One region of the Kitasatospora sp. NPDC058032 genome, then DNA from elsewhere that is predicted to be linked to it. Evidence: riboswitches for the same ligand, from Rfam matches in the RefSeq annotation. Region 1 holds a riboswitch; each other region holds the start of a gene.

Region 1 (3,506 bases):
GCCCTCGCTGTTCTCCGGCCACTCGAAGCCGGAGGCGCCGTTGGCCCCCCGCACACCGACCGCCACGCAGTCCAGCGCCTTGCCGCCGGTGCCGGCGCCGAGGTTGAAGCCGGTCAGCCGGTAGGCGCGGGGGTTGGGTTCGAGCAGGGTGCGGGAGGCCACGCAGGACTCGTAGACGATGTCGTCGGAGGGCTGCTGGGGGGTGCGGGTGTCCAGCGGCCCGTCCCACCAGTAGGCGTCCTCCCAGGTCTCGTGGCTGATGCAGCCGCGGAAGGTGATGCCGTGACTGGCGTGCGGGACGTACGCGTGGCTGCCGGCGTCGCGGACCACCACGCCCTCGACGACGGTGCCGCGGGCGGCGTCGCCGAGCCGGTGGAAGTGCAGGCCGTAGCGGCCGAGCACCGGCGCGGTGACCGGGGCGGAGCCGTCCGGGCCCTTCCAGGTCTCCTTGGTACCGGCGCGCGGGCCGACCCAGCGCAGCGCGGTGTGCCGGACGTCGGCGCGGCGGGAGCTGGTGAGGTGGACGTGGCTGCGGCCCTTCGCGGTGCCCTCGACCCGGACGCTGCGGGTCAGGTTGAGCACCTCGGCGCCGACGGTGACGCCCCCTCCGGCGGCGACCTTCGGGTGGGGGTGCTCGAGCGGGGTGTCCAGGGTGACGGTGGTTCCGCTGACGGACCGGATGGTGACGAGGTCGTAGCGGTCGGCGAAGCCCTCCTGGTCGGGCGGGCCGGTCGGGGTGACGGCGAGTTCGTCGCCGGGCAGCCAGCCGGCGGGCGGGGCGGCCAGGGCGAGGGCGGTGTCGCCGGCCCTGAGCTCGCCCTCGGCGCGGACCCAGGCGGTCTTGGCGGCGCCGTCCAGTCGCAGGTAGCCGGCGCCGGTGACCCAGAGGCCGACGTCGGTGTCGACCACCTTCATGCCGTCGCCCTGGAAGCGCTTCTCGTCGACGCCGGGGAAGCGCAGGGTGTGGACGTGGGCGCCGTCGGGGGCGAGGGCGAGGGCGCCGCGGACCTCGACGTTGCCGGTGGCGGCGAGGGTGAGGGTGCGGTCGGCGGCGAAGGTGAGCGCGCCGCCGGGCTCGACCAGCAGGGAGCCGACCTCGGCGTCGGTGTCGAGCAGCACCCGGTCGGTGATCCGTACGGCGCTGCGCGGGCCGGGCGGGTTGCCGCCCCAGCCGGCCCGGTCGGACCAGCGGCGTCCGCCCTGGTCCACGGTGGGCGCGGGGGCGGGCTGTTCGGGGGCTCCGCTGCCCGGCGGGCCGGTGCCGTCCGGCGGGGCGCCGCCGTGGCCGCCGTCGGGGCCCATCGGTCCGGCGGCCTCGGTCGGGGTCGTCCCGATGACGGCGGCCGGGGTGACGAGCCGGGTCTCGCCGGTCAGCGAGCGGCGCAGGACCTCCTCCCCGCTGATCGCCGCGAAGGCGGTGCCGACGGCGAGCCAGCGCAGTAACGCCCGGCGGGTCAGGTGAGTTCGGGATGGTTCGGGTGGGATGTCCGCTCTGCGGTGCTTTGCCCGGCGATGCGCTCCAGCCGGCCGAACGGCCGAACGGGAGGCGTCCGGCTCCTCGTCGATGCCCATCGGTGCGTAGCCCTCTCCCCGGACGGCTGCGGCGTGCCGGCGTGCCGCCGACGCTCTGAAGCATAGGCAGTTGCACGGGCCACGACCGGCGTTGCGGGAAATCGGTCATTTCTGATCATGAAGGACAGCCATTCGGCCGGGCCTTCGCAAACCGTGATGAGCGTCACACATGTTTGCGGTTTGAACGCGCCTCTGCTTAACGTGCTCCCCGTTCGTGGCCACACGGACCCAGTTCGTCCGCGACGCCGAGTCCTGCCGTCGGGCGCACTGGCAGCGCAATGCACCACGGCAGGAGCGGGGGAACCACAGGTAGTTCGCCCAGGACCGGTCCACGGACCGGCCCGGGGCTAGGGGTGAAGCCGCGTCCACAGCGCGGCCGGGCAACTCCAGCCCGAATCCGACAGCTCACCTCGCAGGCGTGGGAGAGGACCGCGTCTTCATGCTGCCCACCAACGGCACCCGACTGTCCGGCCGTACCCGTCGCGCGATCGCCACCCTCGGCGTCGCGGGCATCGGCCTCACCATCCCCTGCCTGACCGCCGGCACCGCCTCGGCCGCCTCCGTCGCCACCTGGGACAAGGTCGCCCAATGCGAGAGCGGCGGCAACTGGAGCATCAACACCGGCAACGGCTTCTACGGCGGCCTCCAGTTCACCAACTCCACCTGGGCCTCGTTCGGCGGCACCGGCTACGCCGCGCGCGCCGACCTGGCCACCAAGGACCAGCAGATCGCGATCGCCGAGAAGGTCCTGGCCGTGCAGGGCCCCGGCGCCTGGCCGGTCTGCTCGGTCCAGGCCGGTCTGACCAAGGGCGGCGCCCCGGCCGCGGTGGACACCTCCTCCGCCGCCGCCACCAAGCCGGCCGCCCAGACTCCGGCCCCGGCCGCCAAGCCGGCCGAGAAGCCCGCCGAGAAGCCCGCCACGGCCCCGCAGAACCGGCAGTGGCGTCAGCAGGCCGGTCAGCAGGCCGCCGAGGACTACACCGTGGTCGCCGGCGACTGGCTGTCCACCATCGCCGACCGGCACCAGGTCCAGGGCGGCTGGCAGCGGCTGTACGAGCTCAACCGCGCCACCCTGACCGACGGCCCGCACGCCATCTACCCGGGCCAGCACCTGACCCTCGGCGAGCGCGCCACCGGCCAGGGCTTCGACTGGTTCAACCGCGACCAGGGCGGCACCCAGGGCCAGGCCCGAACCCCGGCCACCCCGCCCGCGACCGAGCCCGCCGCGCAGGCCGGGACCCCGGCCCCCGCCCCGACCGCCACCGGCAGCATGGCCGCCGCCGTCGCCTTCGCCCAGTCGAAGGTCGGCCAGGCCTACGTCTACGGCGGCACCGGCAACGGCGGCTGGGACTGCTCCGGCCTCACCCAGGCCGCGCTGCGCGCCGCGGGCATCTCCGTCCCGCGCGTCGCCGCCGACCAGGCCGCCGCGTCCACCCACGTCTCGCTGGACGCCCTCAAGCCGGGCGACCTGCTGTTCTGGTCCAACAACGGCAAGGACTCCGGCGTCTACCACGTCGCGCTCTACATCGGCGACGGCAGGTACGTCGAGGCCGCCAACCCGAGCTCGGGCGTGCGCGTCCAGACCGTCGCCAACTGGGCCCCGGACTTCGCCGGCCGGGTCTGACCCCGCGACACCGTCACACCTGCCACACCTGCCGCACCGTCACACCGACGCCCCCGGGGAGAGTCCTGCCGCTCCTCCCCGGGGGCTTCGGCCTGTCCGGACGTGCTGCGGCGGGTCCGGGCGCCGCACGGCCGTGGCCGAACGGGGGCCGCAGCGGGCATGCTGCTGCCCTGCCCCCGAGAAGGAGTCACCATGGCCCAGGTCACCGTCTCGCTCGACGCCGATCTCGCGATCGACGTGATGATGCTGTCCGGCACCAGCAGCCCGCAGGACGCCGTCGAACTGATCCTCCGCGACTACCTGGAGCGGG
Region 2 (3,506 bases), on a different contig from region 1:
CGCGTGCGCACCTGACAGCGGGGAACGGCGGTGCACGGCCATGCGACGTCGGCTCCGATCCTGGGCCCGGCCCGCCGCCGCGCCGGGACGGGCGGCGGTCGAAGCGGGCGTCCGGTGGCAGACGTTAGCGAGTCCGGGCAACCGATTCCAAACCCCTCCGAACCCGAATATTCAGACACTAATCGGACGTCAGATCGGTTCGTGGATCGAGCACCCCGTCGGGCCGGGGAAAGCCTCGGGCCCGGTCCCCCGCACGGGGGACCGGGCCCGAGGAGCCTGCCGACCGTGGGTCAGAGGCGCACGATGGTGTTGACCGGCATGTTGGAGGCCGACTCGTAGCGGACCGACGCGCCCGGCTTCGGGGCGTGGATGACCTGGCCGCCGCCCACGTAGATGCCCACGTGGTGGCGGTCGCCGTAGAAGATCACCAGGTCTCCGGGCTGGGCCTTGGAGATGTCCGACCCGATCTGGGTACCGGCGGTCGCCTGCGCCTGCGAGGTGCGCGGCAGCGACACGCCCGCCTGGGCGTACGCCCAGCCGGTGAGGCCCGAGCAGTCGAAGGAGTTGGGGCCGGTGGCGCCGTAGACGTACGGCGAGCCGAGCTTGCTCTCGGCGGCGGCGATCGCGGCGGCGGCACGCGAGCCGTTGGCGGCGGGCGCGGCCGGCTTGGCGGCCTCGGCGGCCGGGGCCGACGCGGTCGAGGAGCTCGACGAGCCGGAGGAGCTCGACGAACCCGAGGAGCTCGACGAACCCGAGGACGGCGCGCTCAGGTTGCTGCGGTTGTTGTCCCGGGAGGCGCGCTCGGCGTCGGCCTTCTCCTTGGCGGCCTTGGCGGCCTCGGCCTTGGCGGCGTCCGCCTTCGCCTTCGCCTCGGCGGCGGCCTTCTCCTCGGCCGCGCGGATGGCCTGACGCTCCTGCTCGGTGAGCGTGTTGAGCAGGTCCTGGGCCTTCTGCAGCTTGCCCTGGACCTCCTCCTTGGAGGACTTCAGCTGCTGGGTGGTGGCTTCCAGCTCGCCGAGCTTGGCCTGGGTCTCGGTGCGGTCCTGGTCGAGCCTGCGCTGCTGCTCCTGGAGCTCCTTCAGCGCGCCGGACTGGGTGGAGCCGGCCTGGTTCAGGGCGTCGGCCTGGCTGAGGAAGTTGTCCGGGCTGGCGGAGAGCATCAGCTGGACGGTCTGCGAGATGCCACCCGTGCGGTACTGCTCGCCGGCGATCTCGGAGAGACCACCCTGCGCCTCGATCACCGAGGCCTGCTGACGGGCCACCTTGTCCTGCAGCTCGGCGACCTGCTTCTGCAGCTCCTGCTGCTTGGCCTGGGCGCCGTTGTACTTCTCGGTGGCGACCTCGGCCTGCTCGTTGAGCTGGTCGACCTGCTCCTTGACCTGGTCCTTGGTCGGCGCCGGGTCGGCGTGGGCGCCGGACTGCGCGGAGAGGGCGACGGCAGCGGCGGCGACCCCGGTCAGGATCGAGACACGGGCGCGGCCGGCGGGCTTGGGACGACGATGGGACGCCACGAAGGCGGACTCCTTCTTCCTCATCCGCCTACCGGGTGAGCTGACGGGTTCGGGCGGAAGCGTGCCCTACGACGCCTCACCCGCCGCTCGCGCGGCCGGCCTGGCGCCGATTCACCCCGGAGGAACGTGGTTCCCCGGCTCCGCTCCACAGCGGGCCCCCCGACTGCTGGGTCCTCACTCGAACGGGCGACCCGAAGGCCCCGTCCCACTGCTTCGCGAACTCGGCGGCGAACCCCGCCGCCACCCAGGCTGGGTGATCGACTGTGCGTGGTTCGAGTCACGACCCTAGTAACAGATCCGTGATCCGTTCAAATCCTTGTCAGAAAAAAGCCGGAAGAATGCCCAAGTTCTTTTGTGAATATGACCGACCGTGACCAACCATCCACGTCCGGCTGATCATTTTCCGTCAGACGGCCGAACGGGTGGGCGAAACGCCAACGCCACCCCCGTGCGGAGGTGGCGCTGATCACAGGGGCCCTCGGCGGGCGCCCCGGGCGTGTCGTGCCGGTCCGTCAGACCCGGCGGATCGTGTTGATCTTCATGGCATCGGCCTTCATCACCTTCACCACGTCACCGGTGTGCGGCGCGTGCACCACCATGCCGTTGCCGATGTACATGCCGACGTGGCTGCGGTCGTCGCGGTAGATGATCAGGTCGCCCGGCTGGGCCTCGGCCAGCGACGGCACCCGGGAGCCGTAGTTGCCCTGCGCCTGCGAGGTGCGCGGCAGCGAGACGCCGGCCTTCCCGTACGCCCAGACCATCAGGCCGGAGCAGTCGAAGTTGCTCGGGCCGGTGGCACCCCAGACGTACGGCGAGCCCTGCTTGCCCATCGCGTTGGAGACCGCGGCGCCGGCCATGCCGCTGGCCTGCGGCAGGCTGCCCAGGTCGGTGCGCTCGTTGCCGCGCGAGGCGCGGTCGGCCTGCTGCTGCGCCGTCTTCAGCGCGGCGCGGTCGGCGGCGCTCAGCGAGTTCAGCAGGTCCTGGGCTTCCTTGAGCTTCTTGTTGACCTCGGCCTTGGACTGGTTCAGGTCCTTGGTGGTGGTGTCCAGCGAGGCCAGGACGGCGGCCGCCTCGGTCTTCTGCTGGTCGAGCCGGCGCTGCTGGTCCTGCAGGCCCTTGAGCGCCTCGGCCTGGCTGGAGCTGGCCTGCTGCACGCTGGAGGCCTTGTCCAGGTAGCCGGACGGGTCCGAGGAGAGCATCAGCTGGACGGACGGGTCGATGCCGCCGGTGCGGTACTGCTCGCCCGCCACCTCGGACAGCCCGGCCTGAAGCTGGGTCATCTGCTCCTGGCCGCGGGCCACCTGGTCCTGCAGCTGGTCGGCCTGCTTGCGCAGCTGGTCGGCGCGCTCCTTGGCGCCGTTGTACCGCTCGGTGGCCTGCTCGGCCTCCTCCTGCAGCTGGTCGATCTGCGCCTTGACGTCGTCCTTCTTGGGCGACGGGCTGGGCGCGGCGTGGGCGGCGACCTGGGCGGAGAGAGCGACCGCGGTCGCAGCGGCAGCGGTGAGCACGGAGACCCGCGCGCGGCTCGGCTGCTTGGGACGGCGGTGGGAGGCCAAGGGACCGGCTCCTTCTTCCAATGGCCTCACCCGAACGGGTGAGAATCCGGAAAATAGGTTTGACGCCAGACCCTAGTGAAGATCCACGATTCGCGCCACTCCCCCGATCGCGTGAACCCGCGCCGCCGATCTGACTTCACAGAACTCGCACAACATTGCCATCAGGGCGCTGACCAGCCGTCATGCCGGCCTGCTCGCGCCCGGGGGCGGTTACGGCCGGGCCAGCCGGTTCAGCAGCAGGACCGATGCGACGGGGCGCGCGCCGGCCTTCCGCACGCCCTCCGCGACCTCCCGGTCGGTGGAGACCACCACCACCGGGCGCCCCTGCGGCTCCGCCCGGACCAGTCGGCGGATCAGCTCGTCCGCCGTCTCCCCGGTCCGGCTGAACCGCACCCGCACCCCGCGCGGCGGCGCCATGATCACCGGCACGTCCAGGTCC
Region 3 (3,506 bases), on a different contig from region 1:
TCGTCGCAGTCCTGGCGGCCGGTACCGCGCTGTCCTCGCTCGGTGTCGCGGGTGCCGCCCAGGCCACCGCGCAGACCACCGGCACGACGGCGAGCACCACGACCACCTCGACCACCACCTGTGCCGACGGCCCCGTCGGTGTACTCCGGAGCCAGGTCTGCGTCACGATCGACGGCACCGGCGTGACGGCCGGCGGCTACACCTCGCCGACCCGTTCCGACTGGACCGCGCAGTCCGCCTCGTACACCCTGACTCTCGGCGTCGTCGGCGGTGCCTCGCTCGGCACCGACACCGGGAGCGGCATCCTCCCGCCCGGCGGGCGCGGCTTCGGCTACCTGGCGGCCACCGCGCCGTGCGGCTCCACCGTCACGGCCACCCTCACGACCACCACCTGGGGCTACGGAACGACCGCGACCGTCACCGCGCCCGTCACCTGCTGATCCCCGACAGCACCCCGCCCCGCCGGATCGCGTCCGGCGGGGCGGGGTGCTCAGGGTGTCCGGGGCAGCGTCAGGGGGTGACGCCGCGCTGCTCGAACCAGCTCTCCGGGTCGACGGGGGCGCCGCCGCCGGGGCGGACCTCGACGTGCAGGTGCGGGCCGGTGACGTTGCCGGTCGCGCCGACCTTGCCGATCTGCTGGCCGGGGACGACCTTGCCCGAGCCCTTGATGATCGAGGAGAGGTGGCAGTACCAGATCTCGGTGCCGTCGGGCAGGGTCTCGACGATCCGGTAGCCGTAGGCGCCGGCCCAGCCGGCCGAGGTGATGGTGCCCTGGCCGACCGCGTAGACCGGGGTGCCGGTGCCGGCGGCGAAGTCCAGGCCGGTGTGCAGGTGGGCCCAGTAGCGGGCGCTCTGGCCGTAGTGGGCGGAGAGGTTGTAGTCCCGCACCGGCAGCTTGATGGCGGCGAGCTTGGCCTTCTCGGCCTCCTCGGCGACCCGCTTGGCCTCCTCCTGCTGGGCGACCTGGGCGGCGCGCTTGGCCTCGGCCTCCTGGGCGGCCTGGACGCGGGCGTTCTCCTCGGCCGCGGTGCGCTGGCTGTCGGCCTGCTGCTGGATGCGGGCGGCGAGCGCGAGGCCGGGGTCGGCGGAGAGCGCGACCGGCAGTTCGTCGGGCGTCTCGACGGCGGGAGCGGCGGCCGGGGTGGCGGAGGCGAAGCCGGTGGCGCCCAGGGTGGCGGCGACGGCGGTGACGCCGAGCAGCGGAGCGGTGCCGCGGCCCTGCCGGGGCATCCGGTGCCGGCTGGTCTCGGCGGCCGGCGGAGCGGTCTCGTCGGCGGGGCCGCCGAACGGGCCCTGCCCGGTGAACGGGCCGGGGTGGTCGAGCAGCTGGGTACCGGCCGAGGAACCGGACGGGTGTGCCGGGGTATGCGTCGACGCCACGGAGGCGCGCTCCTTTCCTTCCTTCGCGCCTACCGGGTTAGCTGACGGGTTCGGAGCAGGAAGGTCTCCTACGGCCGGGCCTGAGCCTGGCCGATTCACCCCAAGGAACGTGGTTCCCCGGCTCCCTGGCCTGCCCGAAGGCCGGCCGGCGGGATTAGGCGACGGCGCACGGTGCCGTCTGGGTACGGCGTTGCGACCGCGCTGCGTTATCAAACGTTAATCCGAGAGGCCCCCGATTCCAAGCCATCCGTTGGTGACGACCGATACGGACCGGACACCACGCGGTCCGGTGGGCGATTTGGGACGTTTGATGACAACTGACACTACCGAACGTGTCAGGACGTCAACGAACGGCCCCTCACTTGAGTACGCCTACTCATGTGCGGCCGGGCGCCGCGCGGCCATCCTGACGCCATGAGCGCACCGATGCAGTCCCGCACCACGCCTGCGTACTACATCCAGGCCGTGCTGTCCTTCACCCTCTCCGGCACCGCCCTCGGCGTCGGGATCGCCTTCCTCCCGGTGGAGCCGTGGACCCGGGCGTTCCTCGCCCTCGGCCTGCTCTACACGATCACCTCGACGTTCACCCTCTCCAAGGTGGTCCGGGACCGGCAGGAGACCTCCGAGCTGGTGACCCGGGTCGACCAGGCGCGGCTGGACAAGCTGCTGACCGAGCACGACCCGTTCAAGGTGGAAGGCGTCTGACCGGTCCCGCCGGCGGGACCGGTCGCACGGAAAACGGTCGATAGCTTGACGGCTAAGGCTATTAGCCTTAGCTTTATGGCTATCGGCACGTCGCCGACGATCCCGCCCCAGGAGGCTCCCCATGAACGGCACCCTCGCCCCCGTCACCCGCCACCTCGACCTGCCCGGCGGCCGGATCGCCTTCGACGACACCAAGCGCGGCGAGGGCGCTCCGGTCGTCCTGCTCCCCGGGATGCTCGACAGCCGGGCCGCCTACCGCCACCTGCGCCCGCTGCTGGCCGCCGCCGGCCGCCGGGTGATCACCATGGACCTGCGCGGCTTCGGCGAGTCCTCGATCCTGTGGGACGACTACTCCCCCGCCGCGATCGCCGGTGACGTCCTCGCCCTGCTGGACCACCTGGGCATCGACCGGGCGGTGCTGGCGGGCAACTCCTACACCGGCGCCAGCGTCGTCAAGGCCGCCGGGGACGCCCCCGAGCGGGTCGCCGGCATCGTCCTGATCGACGCCTTCGTCGAGAACGTGCCGCCGGGCGCGCTGCAGCGTCTGGTGGTCGGCGCGATGGGCGCGCTGCTGGTGCGCTCGCCCGCGTTCTGGGGCCTCTACCACCGCAAGGCCGCCTACCCGGGCCCCAAGCCGGCCGACCACGAGGAGTACGTGGCCGGGCTGGTCGCCGCGATGCGCACCCCGGGCCGCCGGACCGCCACCCGCGGCTATGTGCGCGGCGACTCGGCGCCGACCGGCTGGACCGCCGCCGTGCGCTGCCCGGCGCTGGTGGTGATGGGCGCCGAGGACCCCGACTTCTCGAAGCCGGAGCTGGTCGCCGACCGGCAGGCCGCCGCGCTGAACGCGCGCAAGGTGATGATCGAGGGCGCGGGCCACTACCCGATGGCCGACCACCCGCGGGCGACCGCCGACGCCCTGCTGCCCTTCCTCGCCGACCTGGCCTGAGCACCACCGGCCGTCCCGCCCCTCCCCCCCCCGCTAGGAGAACCGCTGTGCCCCGAGTCGGACTGACCCCCGAGCAGGTCGTCGGCCACGCCCTCGCCCTCATCGACGAGCAGGGCCCCGAGGCCCTCACCCTGGCCGCCGTGGCCGCCCGCGCCGGGGTCGCCACCCCCTCGCTGTACAAGCACGTCAGCGGCGGCCTGGCCGAACTGCGCCGGCTGGTGGCCGTCCGGGTGACCGAGGAACTGGCCGACCGGCTCGCCGATGCCGCGCTCGGCCGCAGCGGGGACGCCGCGGTCGCCGCCGTCCTGCGGTCGTACCACGCGTACGCCACCGAGCGCCCGCACCGCTACGCCGCCCTGCCGCAGGCGCCGCAGCCGGACGCGGACCTGGTCACGGCGGCGGGCCGGCTGGTCGGGGTGATCGTCGCGGTGCTGCGCGAGTACGGGCTGGAGGGCTCCGAGGCGATCCACGC
Region 4 (3,506 bases), on a different contig from region 1:
TCCCCATCTACGCGATCTGCGACCTGCTCGGGGTGCCGGCCGAGGACCAGGACGACTTCCGGGACTGGGCCGGGATGATGATCCGTCACGGTGGCGGCCGGCGCGGCGGGGTGGGGCGCGCGGTGAAGCGGATGCGGGCGTACCTGGCCGAGCTGATCCACCGCAAGCGGGCCGACCTCGGCGACGACCTGATCTCGGGGCTGATCCGGGCCAGCGACCACGGTGAGCACCTGACCGAGAACGAGGCGGCGGCGATGGCCTTCATCCTCCTGTTCGCCGGTTTCGAGACGACGGTCAACCTGATCGGCAACGGCGTGTACGCGCTGCTGCGCAACCCGGGCCAGCGGGCCCTGCTCCAGGAGTCCGTCGGGCGCGGCGAGAGCGCGCTGCTGGAGACCGGGATCGAGGAACTCCTGCGGTACGACGGGCCGGTGGAGCTGGCCACCTGGCGGTTCGCGACCAGTCCGCTGACCATCGGCGGGGTGGCGATCCCGGTCGGCGACCCGGTGCTGGTGGTGCTCGCGGCGGCGGACCGGGACCCGGCGCGGTTCGCCCACGAGAACACCCTGGACCTGGCCCGCGCGGACAACCCGCACCTGGGTTTCGGGCACGGCATCCACTACTGCATCGGCGCGCCGCTGGCGCGGCTGGAGGGGCGGGCCGCGCTGGCCACCCTGCTGACCCGGCTGCCGGACCTGCGGCTGGCCGCCGACCCCGACGACCTGCGCTGGCGCGGCGGTCTGATCATGCGTGGACTCCGTGAGCTTCCGGTGGAATTCACGCCGGAGAAAGCGCAGCTCGGAGCGGTTCCGGAGGCCGGTTCGGGGAGCTGACGAACCAGCACAACCGGCTGATGGGGACTCTCCGTTGCCCACTTTCAGGGGGTCTGAACCATCCTCAATCCGGACATACCGCCTCGGTTGGTAGGCAATCAATCACATGACGTGATGTTGATGTGATATCTGCGATATGAGCTTGTGATTGCTCTGAAGATCTGTCTACTCTCCGTGGAGTTCGCAGCTGCGAGCCCCGTGCGCGGAACGCCGAGTCCTGCCCGCCGCACCACGGGAAACCGATCAGAACCCTGGGCAGGGGCGGGGGACCCAGGTTTTGCGCCGTCTCCCACGGCTAGGGGTGAAGCCGCCTCCGCGCGGCCGGGCCACCTCCCGGTCCGAACCCGACAGCTCACCTCGCAGGCGTGCGGAGAGGGACCTCTTCATGCTGTTCGTTGGAACCGGTCGTCACCGTCGCCGTACCCAGGCCGAGAAGGCCATCGCCGTCGCCGGTGTCGCCGGCGTCGGGCTGGCGATGCCCATCCTGAGCGCCACCGGCGCCTCCGCCGCCCCGGCCTCCACCTGGGACGCGGTTGCCCAGTGCGAGAGCGGCGGCAACTGGAGCATCAACACCGGCAATGGCTTCTACGGCGGCCTCCAGTTCACCTCCAGCACCTGGAAGGCGTACGGCGGCACCGCCTACGCGCCGCAGGCCAACCAGGCCTCGAAGGGGCAGCAGATCTCGGTCGCCGAGAAGGTCCTCGCCTCGCAGGGCCCGGGCGCCTGGCCCGTCTGCTCCCAGAAGGCGGGCCTGACCAAGGGTGGCGCCCCGGCGGCGGTCGACACCTCGACGGACGCCAAGCCGGCCGCCCCGAAGCCGCAGGCCCAGCAGCAGACCCCGAAGCTCGCCGCCCCGAAGCCGGCCGCCACGCCGCAGGCCCAGCCGCAGCAGCAGGCCGCCAAGCCGCAGGCCCGCCAGTACGCGCCGCAGAGCGCCCAGCAGACCCAGCAGGCCCCGCAGCAGACCCAGCAGCAGGCCCCGCAGGCGCCGGCCTTCTCCGGCAAGGCCGGCTGGGACGCCGACGCCAAGGTGTACTGGTACCAGAACAACGGCGCCTGGTACTGGACCAGCCACCAGAGCGTCTACCAGCAGTACGCCGGCCAGCCGGCCGCCCAGCCCGTCCAGAGCGCCCCCGCCGCGCAGCAGCAGTCGGCCGGCCAGGGCTACACCGTCCGGTCCGGCGACACGCTCGCCGGGATCGCCACCACCCAGGGCGTCTCCGGCGGCTGGCAGGCGCTGTACGACGGCAACCGCGGCACCGTCGGCGGCGACCCGAACCTGATCGTCCCGGGCCAGGTCCTGACCCTCGGCTGACGGCCGGTCCGATCCTGCGGACGGACGGAGGGGGCCGATCGGTCCCCTTCGTCCGCATCCGGACCCCGCAGGTCGGGCAACCAGGTGAACTACCGGTGGGTAGCACGGCCACACGCTGAGACGGAACCGAGGTCGACGTGGCCCGGACAGCCCGTGCGGTTAGGCTCTGGTCGTAACGACTCCGCAATCGTCCGGCCGACTGCACCCCACCGTCAGCCGAACCTGCTTCCGCTAGGAGATGCCTCGTGCCGTCCATCGATGTCGTCGTCGCTCGTGAGATTCTCGACTCGCGCGGCAACCCCACGGTCGAGGTCGAGGTCGGCCTCGACGACGGCAGCACCGGCCGTGCCGCCGTCCCGTCGGGTGCTTCCACCGGTGCCTTCGAGGCGCTGGAGCTCCGCGACGGTGACAAGAACCGCTACTTCGGCAAGGGCGTGGAGAAGGCCGTCCTGGCCGTCATCGAGCAGATCGGCCCCGAGCTGGTCGGCTACGACGCCACCGAGCAGCGCCTGATCGACCAGGCCATGCTCGACCTCGACGCCACCCCGGACAAGTCCTCGCTCGGCGCGAACGCCATCCTGGGCGTCTCGCTGGCCGTCGCGCACGCCGCCTCCGAGGCCAGCGACCTGCCGCTGTTCCGCTACCTGGGCGGCCCCAACGCGCACGTCCTGCCGGTCCCGATGATGAACATCCTCAACGGCGGCTCGCACGCGGACTCCAACGTCGACATCCAGGAGTTCATGATCGCCCCGATCGGCGCGGAGTCCTTCTCCGAGGCCGTCCGCTGGGGCGTCGAGGTCTACCACACCCTCAAGGGCGTGCTGAAGGAGCGCGGTCTGTCGACCGGCCTGGGCGACGAGGGCGGCTTCGCCCCGAACCTGGACTCCAACCGCGAGGCCCTGGACCTCATCGTCGAGGCCATCCAGAAGGCCGGCTACGTGCCGGGCAAGGACGTCGCGCTGGCCCTGGACGTCGCCTCCTCCGAGTTCTACGAGGACGGCGCCTACCAGTTCGAGGGCAAGGCGCTCTCCTCCGCCGAGCTCATCGAGTACTACGCCGGCCTGGTCGCCGCCTACCCGCTGGTCTCCATCGAGGACCCGCTGGACGAGTCGGACTGGGACGGCTGGAAGGCCATGACCGAGAAGCTGGGCGACAAGGTCCAGCTGGTCGGCGACGACCTGTTCGTCACCAACCCGGCCCGTCTGGCCCGCGGCATCGAGACCGGCACCGCCAACGCGCTGCTGGTGAAGGTCAACCAGATCGGCTCGCTGACCGAGACCCTGGACGCCGTCGAGCTGGCCCAGCGCAACGGCTACCGCTGCATGATGTCGCACCGCTCCGGCGAGACCGAGGACGTC

The links. Region 1 has a riboswitch for cyclic di-AMP ahead of ACFVUH_RS00070 (transglycosylase family protein). Riboswitches for the same ligand answer to the same signal wherever they lie in the genome.
Region 2: it holds a riboswitch for cyclic di-AMP, as region 1 does, so the genes downstream of both, ACFVUH_RS05010 (NlpC/P60 family protein) here and ACFVUH_RS00070 (transglycosylase family protein) in region 1, are expected to answer to the same signal.
Region 3: it holds a riboswitch for cyclic di-AMP, as region 1 does, so the genes downstream of both, ACFVUH_RS36185 (peptidoglycan DD-metalloendopeptidase family protein) here and ACFVUH_RS00070 (transglycosylase family protein) in region 1, are expected to answer to the same signal.
Region 4: it holds a riboswitch for cyclic di-AMP, as region 1 does, so the genes downstream of both, ACFVUH_RS10180 (transglycosylase family protein) here and ACFVUH_RS00070 (transglycosylase family protein) in region 1, are expected to answer to the same signal.

What each region holds. Positions count from the first base shown of each region.
Region 1 covers NZ_JBHVRK010000001.1:13,283-16,788, forward strand. The annotation lists gene ACFVUH_RS00065 (hypothetical protein) at 1-1,572, opposite strand, end outside; cyclic di-AMP (ydaO/yuaA leader) riboswitch at 1,878-2,004, shown strand; gene ACFVUH_RS00070 (transglycosylase family protein) at 1,991-3,196, shown strand; gene ACFVUH_RS00075 (hypothetical protein) at 3,389-3,506, shown strand, end outside.
Region 2 covers NZ_JBHVRK010000002.1:462,002-465,507, forward strand. The annotation lists gene ACFVUH_RS05005 (NlpC/P60 family protein) at 1-42, opposite strand, end outside; gene ACFVUH_RS05010 (NlpC/P60 family protein) at 291-1,511, opposite strand; cyclic di-AMP (ydaO/yuaA leader) riboswitch at 1,522-1,678, opposite strand; gene ACFVUH_RS05015 (NlpC/P60 family protein) at 2,024-3,067, opposite strand; gene ACFVUH_RS05020 (NYN domain-containing protein) at 3,278-3,506, opposite strand, start outside.
Region 3 covers NZ_JBHVRK010000045.1:24,051-27,556, forward strand. The annotation lists gene ACFVUH_RS36180 (hypothetical protein) at 1-440, shown strand, start outside; gene ACFVUH_RS36185 (peptidoglycan DD-metalloendopeptidase family protein) at 511-1,380, opposite strand; cyclic di-AMP (ydaO/yuaA leader) riboswitch at 1,393-1,551, opposite strand; gene ACFVUH_RS36190 (YiaA/YiaB family inner membrane protein) at 1,795-2,085, shown strand; gene ACFVUH_RS36195 (alpha/beta fold hydrolase) at 2,207-3,034, shown strand; gene ACFVUH_RS36200 (TetR/AcrR family transcriptional regulator) at 3,082-3,506, shown strand, end outside.
Region 4 covers NZ_JBHVRK010000005.1:31,321-34,826, forward strand. The annotation lists gene ACFVUH_RS10175 (cytochrome P450) at 1-833, shown strand, start outside; cyclic di-AMP (ydaO/yuaA leader) riboswitch at 1,070-1,213, shown strand; gene ACFVUH_RS10180 (transglycosylase family protein) at 1,219-2,148, shown strand; gene eno (phosphopyruvate hydratase) at 2,394-3,506, shown strand, end outside.